2 linked regions of the Pelosinus sp. IPA-1 genome follow. The protein of the gene in region 1 interacts with the protein of each later gene in a pairwise test. Links are inferred from orthologs where the notes say so. Each region holds a gene or a part of one and is shown in the gene's direction. Other genes may lie near its edges.

Evidence for each region. Proteins that work in one complex are often made in the same cells at the same time.
Region 2: the proteins of leuS (region 1) and ligA interact in binary tests that used the Escherichia coli proteins (3 or more experiments, as listed by UniProt). The link is inferred for Pelosinus sp. IPA-1 from one-to-one orthologs.

What each region holds. Positions count from the first base shown.
Region 1 is NZ_BSVC01000007.1:186,281-190,988, forward strand. The notes cover bases 852-3,926. They hold leuS (leucine--tRNA ligase), read left to right. Parts: upstream 852-1,186; coding sequence 1,187-3,667; downstream 3,668-3,926. Other genes in these bases: QSJ81_RS17940 (NUDIX hydrolase), read left to right, coding at 3,914-3,926. Outside these bases: QSJ81_RS17925 (hypothetical protein), read left to right, coding at 1-338; QSJ81_RS17930 (hypothetical protein), read right to left, coding at 407-802; more of QSJ81_RS17940, read left to right, coding at 3,927-4,708.
Region 2 is NZ_BSVC01000001.1:790,450-793,454, forward strand. What follows is about bases 117-3,005. They hold ligA (NAD-dependent DNA ligase LigA), read left to right. Parts: upstream 117-490; coding sequence 491-2,521; downstream 2,522-3,005. Other genes in these bases: pcrA (DNA helicase PcrA), read left to right, coding at 117-385; QSJ81_RS03655 (hypothetical protein), read left to right, coding at 2,683-2,928. In the rest of the region: more of pcrA, read left to right, coding at 1-116. UniProt on the Escherichia coli protein: DNA ligase that catalyzes the formation of phosphodiester linkages between 5'-phosphoryl and 3'-hydroxyl groups in double-stranded DNA using NAD as a coenzyme and as the energy source for the reaction.

The sequences.
Region 1 (4,708 bases):
TATTCGGTGAAGTTGTACGAGGAATATTACATGACGATCCTTTCATTCAGGTGCAGGCTGCAACGATGGTTGAAAAAGTAACTTGTGTTCGCCCCTTATTTTTGACATTATATAAAAGATTAATGATAAATGAGTTTTCTGCTATTGAGCAGCCCCAAGTACGAAGAGTGGTTGCTTTATTATATGGACGTGTATTATGGGATGAGTGGGAAATGAAGCAAGTGGTTACCTTACTGAAGGATTGGATTGAAAATGACAAAGATAAAGAGGTTCGCGAAAATTCTATAAATTCTCTTCAGACACTAGATATGCAAAATGAACGTAGGCAGGCTTTTTAAAAAAATATAAGGATACCTTCTTTTTAGGTATCCTTATCAAATATTATTTGTAAATTCAAGCCTTTGGCTTACTTGATAGTCGAAGCCCAATTTTCAAAAGCCTTCACAAGTTCATCTCTAGCATCACTTACTGCATTACCAGTCCATTCCTGCCCAGTATCTCCATCGTACCAAAGATCTTTATTGCTAAAGGTACCAGTGGGATAGAGCTTTTCTTGAATTGCTATTTGCATACCGTCTAGCATGCTTTGCTTAATGGTTTTACGCGACTGTCTATGTCCTGCTTTTTCTGTGGGGATTATATCGAGACCTGTTTCCCCTTTAGTAATTTCAATATGGGATAAAACTTTTCCTTGCCCTTGCGCTGCTGCAATGGATTGCCTAGCAGCGGTAGTAGCTTGTTCGCGACTAATCGAATCATCAGATACAGTGATTCTAATATTGCCAATGATTAACTTATACACAGAATACACCTCCCAAGAAAAAATGTATTCCAATCCTTTCGAATATAGAACAATTGGTAAAAAAATAGACTGAATAGTGTTAATTGACTTTCTAGATGGGGTGGGATATAATATTGTGTAAGTCCTAAGAGGCAGAATAGTAAGCTTTTTATTTGTGGTGCAGACAGTTGGCGGATGATGCGAGCCAATCCCAAATAAGTTGAACTCACTGCGGAGGAGTAGCCATGAATTTGGTAGTGGCTAACGCTTGATTAGCGTTAACAATCATTGAGAGGATGGCAATTGCTATCAATCAGGGTGGTATCGCGGGTATGTATAACTCGTCCCTGGCTAATTAGCCAAGGGGCGGTTTTTTATTTTTTTATAAATAGGAGGCTTTTTTGAATGAATGAAAGATATGTTCCTAAAGAAATTGAATCCAAATGGCAAAAGCACTGGGCTGAGCATAATACTTTTAAGACAGAGCTAAATCGTCAGCGCCCGGAATATTACGTTCTGGAAATGTTCCCTTATCCATCGGGCAATTTACATATGGGTCATGTTCGCAATTATTCCATAGGTGATGTAATTGCTAGATTTAAAAGCATGCAAGGTTATAATGTTCTTCATCCAATGGGATGGGATTCCTTTGGTATGCCTGCAGAAAATGCAGCAATTAAACATGGTGTTCATCCAGCAGAATGGACTTGGGAAAATATAGCAAATATGCGCCGTCAACAACAAGAATTAGGGCTATCCTACGACTGGGATAGAGAGGTCGCTACATGTCACCCTGACTATTATCGTTGGACGCAATGGTTATTCTTGTTATTCGTGGAACGTGGACTTGCTTATAAGAAAAAAGCCGCGGTAAATTGGTGTAATGACTGTAATACGGTACTAGCAAATGAACAGGTAATTGATGGCTGCTGTTGGCGCTGTGATTCCGTCGTGGTGAAAAAAGAATTAGAACAGTGGTTCTTCAAAATAACAGAATATGCAGATCGACTCTTAAGTGATCTTAGCGAATTAAAAGGCTGGCCTGAGCGAGTCAAAACTATGCAAGAAAATTGGATTGGTCGCAGTGAAGGGGCCGAGTTTACCTTTGCCGTAGCTGACTTTGAAGAAGAAATCGCTGTCTATACAACTAGGCATGATACCGTTTTTGGGGTAAGTTATGTGGTATTAGCCCCTGAACATAAACTGGTTGAGAAACTTATTGCTGGTAAAGAAAATGAACAGGCTGTTCGCCAATTTGTAGAAAAAGTAAGAAATATGAGCGAAATTAGTCGTACTTCTAGTGAATTTGAGAAGGAAGGCATGTTTACTGGGGCGTATGCAGTCAATCCTTTTACTGGTGAAAAAGTGCCAATTTGGGTAGCTAATTATGTATTAGTGGAATATGGTACGGGAGCAGTAATGGGGGTTCCAGCACATGACGAACGAGATTGGCAATTCGCTAATAAATATAAATTAACAAAAAAATTAGTAATACAGCCTGAAGGACAAGAGCTAACGATTGAATCTATGACAGGTGCCTATGATGGCGATGGTGTTATCGTAAATTCCGGACAATTTACAGGTATGAAGAGTGAAGCTGGGAAGGTTGCAATTGCAAAATGGTTGGAAGAACAAGGTTATGGCAAACGGCGTGTAAATTATCGCTTACGTGACTGGTTAGTTTCGCGTCAGAGGTATTGGGGCGCACCAATTCCCCTTATTAATTGTCCTAGCTGTGGTAGTGTACCTGTGCCTAAAGATCAGCTACCTGTATTATTACCGGAAAATGTTAATTTCAGTGCAGGTTCTGTTTCGCCTCTAGCTAAAGTGGAAGAATTTGTAAATTGCACATGCCCTGAATGTGGCGGTGCTGCTAAACGTGAGACAGATACTATGGACACTTTTATTTGTTCTTCTTGGTATTATATGCGTTACACAGATCCGAAGAATATGTTAGCACCTTTTGATTCTACAAAAGCAGACTATTGGGCACCTGTAGATCAATATATTGGTGGCATTGAACATGCTATATTGCATCTCTTGTATTCAAGATTTTTTACTAAAGTATTAAAAGATGCTGGTTTAATAAATGTGAATGAGCCTTTCAAAAACTTGCTAACACAGGGTATGGTTATTAAAGATGGTTCTAAAATGTCTAAGTCAAAAGGCAATGTAGTATCTCCTGAGGAAATTATTGCAAAATATGGCGCGGATACAGCCCGATTATTTATTCTATTTGCGGCACCACCTGAGCGTGATTTAGAATGGAATGACCAAGCAGTAGAAGGTTCTTATCGTTTCTTAGGACGCTTATGGCGTATTATTGATCATTATGCTTCTTTCATGGCAGGGGAAGAAACTGAGTATGATAGTAGTACTCTTACTAAGGATGAACGTAATCTTAGACGTGTATTGCATGGGACAATTAAAAAGGTAACGGAAGACATTGGCGATCGTTTTAATTTTAATACAGCTATCAGCTCTATCATGGAATTAGTAAATGCCATGTATACTATTAAAGATCAGAATGTATCTCTAAATCCTGGATTAGTGAGGGAAACTGTTTCAAGCTTATTATGCTTATTAGCTCCTTTTGCACCTCATATTACAGAAGAATTGTGGAGTGAAACGATTGGTCAAGGTAGTGTTCACAAACAGTTGTGGCCTGTTTTTGATGAAAAAGCAATTGAACTTGAAGAAGTAGAAATTGTTGTACAGATGAATGGCAAGGTAAAAGAGAAGATTGTTGTTTCTGCTACTTTAAATGCCAATGAATTGGAAGAGAAGGTTCTAGGGGAGGAAAAAGTACAAGCTTTGCTGTCAGGTAAAGAAGTGATAAAAGTAATTGCCGTACCAGGAAAGTTAGTTAATATTGTAGCACGTTAAAAGTATAATTAAGAAAGTAAAACCCGATCTAATTTATTAGATCGGGTTTTACTATTACAAATCAATCCCTCAAATAATACAGTATGACTAAATTCGAGAAAGTTTTCTGAAAATTATTGCCAAGGATAGAATGGACATGTATAATAATACTAATAAGATAATATCAAAAGGATAATATCAAAAAGATCCTAAATAAAAACCGCCAATTACTCTTTATATTTTGATGATTAGCGGGAGGTAAAAAATATGATTGATGCTAAAAATGGTTTTTTTAGAGATTGTGATAAAAGTGCCTATATACAATCATCTAATACAGTTGATATGGTTATCTTTAGTGCGATTGATGGTGAAGATAAGGATCCTAGACGTCTCCCTGACAAGGTTCTGCAAATATTATTAGTAAAGAAGAAAAAAGATCCCTTATCGACGAAAGAAAGTGAATCTCAGCAAGGTAAATGGGCGCTGCCAGGTGGGTTTGTAAATTACGAAGAAAGTATTGACGAAGCTGCCGTAAGGGAGTTAAAGGCGGAGACCAATCTAGAAAATGTGTATATGGAACAACTGTATACCTGGGGACGGGTCTACCCTGATCTTCGACGTAGAGTAATCAGTACATCTTATATGGCTTTAGTAGATAGAGAAAAGTTTATTGTAAAATCCGGTGAAGACGCAGAGGATGTAAGATGGTTCAATGTTAGTAGTAAGGTAATCGGAAAAATAAAAAGTCCAACAGCAAATGGTTACATTCTTGAAAAGACATTTGAGATTATAGTTGAAAATGAGGAAATTACGATAAAAGACCATGTTATGGTCAAAACAATAGTAGAAGGTCATATTTCTAAAACGGAAAACACCTATATTGAGAATAAGAATGGCTTGGCCTTTGACCATGCGAAAGTTATTCAATATGCTCTTGATAGAATGAAAAATAAAGTAATGTATACAGATATCGCCTTTAGTTTGATGCCAGAATTATTTACGCTTACTGAATTACAAAAAGTATATGAAGTATTATATAGCCGAGAATTGGCAGATGCTTAT
Region 2 (3,005 bases), on another replicon or contig:
TATGCGAACTATTTATGGCAGGACACAAATGTTTCCACTATCTAGATTTATGAGTGAAATTCCTACCACTATGATAGAAAAATATTCTGGAAGGCAAAATCAATATGGTCTTGCCAATAGCAGTAACCGAGCAACTATGACTCCAGCAACTTCGTCTGTTGTCCAGAGCCCTCTCAGGGGCCCGATGCCAACAATGGTTTTACAGAAAAGGCAGGCGCAAGGTGGCGGGTGGAAAGTAGCTGATAAGGCTCAGCACACCAAATGGGGCATTGGTACTGTTATTGACGTGAAAGAAAGTGGCGACAGTCAAGAACTTAAAATTGCTTTTCCAGGACTCGGTATCAAAGTCGTCGTAGCTAACATGGCTCCGATAACAAAGGTATAATACCAAGAGGATATGATTCATAAAAGGTTGCTTTTTATGACAATATAAGAAAGCTGCAGTGTATTGCTGCAGCTTTCCTGATTCTAATTAAGGAGTGTACAGGTTATGGAAAACCAAAAAGAAGATATACAGCAAATAAAAGATAAAATTGCTACACTACGTAAACAACTACAATACCATACCTACCGTTACTATGTTCTTGATAATCCTGAAATAGAGGATAGACAATTTGATGTATTAATGCGCCAACTCATCGATCTCGAGACAGCCTACCCAAGCTTAATTACCGCTGACTCACCTACCCAGCGCGTTGGTGGTATCGTTGCTGGCGGTTTTCAAAGCGTAACTCATTTGACGCCTATGCGTAGTTTGGGGAATGCTTTTTCTCGAGAAGAATTAATAGCTTTTCACAATAGAGTGCAAAGTGGTCTCGGGGTCGAAGAAAAAGTAGAATATATCGTAGAACTTAAGATGGATGGGCTAGCAATTAATTTAACCTATGAACAGGGGCAGTTAATAAGCGGCGTCACTAGGGGAAATGGCGTTCAAGGGGAAGATGTAACGAGTAATATTCGTACTATAAAATCTGTGCCCTTAGTTTTACATGATGATAATAGTGCTATTCCACCTCTGCTTGAAGTGCGTGGCGAAGTGTATATGCCTAAAAAAGAATTTGAACGATTGAACAGGGAAAGGGAAGAAGCTGGTGAAGCATTATTGGCAAATCCTCGTAATGCAGCAGCAGGTTCCTTGCGGCAGCTAGACCCTAAAATAACAGCAGATCGGGCTTTAGATATTTTTGTATATGGTATTGGTGTATATACTGGTGTGGAATTAACTACACATGGCCAAATGTTAGAGTATCTAAAGAAGCTAGGGCTAAAAATCAATTCTCAATACAAAATATTCGAAACGATAGAAGATGTCATTGACTACTGTATTAATTTTGCCGAAAAACGTTATGAACTTCCTTATGATATTGATGGCATGGTAATCAAAGTCAATAATTTAGCAAACCAGCAAGTATTAGGTTATACTGCCAAAGATCCAAGATGGGCCATTGCCTATAAATTTCCTGCGGAGCAGGCCATTACAGTCGTGGAGGATATTTTTGTGGGGCTTGGTCGTACGGGCGTTCTTACCCCGACGGCAATCTTGAAACCTGTCAGAGTAGCTGGTTCTACCATTAGTCGTGCGACCCTACATAACTTAGACTATATAGAAGAAAAAGATATTCGTATTGGAGATACCGTTATCATTCATAAGGCAGGTGAGGTTATTCCCAAGGTTCTCTCCGTAGTGCTCGAAAAACGTACAGGTAATGAAGTTCCCTTTGTCATGCCAGAAACATGTCCTGAATGCGGGGGGCAAGTAGTACGCCAAGAAGGAGAAGCGGCCCATAAATGCATCAATGCACATTGTCCGGCTCTTTTTCGAGAAGGTTTAGTTCATTTTGTCTCTCGTGATGCCATGAACATTGATGGTTTAGGCCCTGCAGTGTTAAATGCTTTAGTAGATACAGACTTAGTTAAAGATGTAGCAGACTTGTATCAGCTTAAGATAGAACAAGTATTGACAGTGCCGCGCATGGCACAAAAATCAGCAGAAAACTTATTAACTGCCATTGAAGTCAGTAAACAAGCTGGATTAGCAAGATTGTTGTTTGCCTTAGGCATTCGTCATGTAGGCGTAAAAGCTGCTGGTATTGTTGCCCGATACTTTGGAGATATCGAGGACGTGAAAAAAGCGTCTGTTGAAGAGCTGCTTCAGCTTGATGAGATCGGTGCCAAAATTGCAGAAAGCATTGTAGCTTATTTTGCCGAGGAAGACAACTTAGAACTTATTGAAAGGCTCCGCTCTGCAGGAGTGAAAACCACAGAAGAAAAACAAATCATTGAAGAAAATCAGCTATTTGCTGGTAAAACTTTTGTTCTCACAGGCACTCTAGAAAAAATGAGTCGTAACCAGGCCGCTGATATAATTCAAAAACTCGGTGGTAAAGTATCAGGCTCCGTTAGTAAAAAGACCAACTATGTAGTAGCCGGCGCAGAAGCAGGTAGCAAACTAGAGAAGGCCCAACAATTAGGTGTCGAAGTTCTTGATGAAGAACAGTTTATAAAAATGGCGGAGAAATAAAAGAGGAAGTGCTAAGAACAACTTGCTGCGTTCTTGCACTTCCTTATTTTTAGAGGGGAATCAAGGAAATCGGCATAAAGGACCATAGCAAATGGATTCACTAAAGGAGATTATGACCTTATTAAGAATTGATTTTAATAGATTTGTATGGAAGGTGTATAATGAAAATATTTGTATGGCGGCACAATAGGAAATTTCATAGTTGGAGTATGATTAACGAACCCAATGTGCATCAAGACTTCTATACGGATGCAATAGCAGTTGTAGTTGCAGCCACAGTGGATGAGGCTCTGGCTTTACTAGCTCAGGAACGAGGATGGCTTCCTGAAGAATTAAAACGAATTGAGCCACAGGTATATGAATTGGGAAAACCTAAAGTGTTGTTGCAAATGGTGCAGGGGAGTTGATCTCAATTAGAATAACAATAATAAACTGCATGTATTCATGTTACAAGCAGTATCAATGAATTTGTCTCTTTGACACT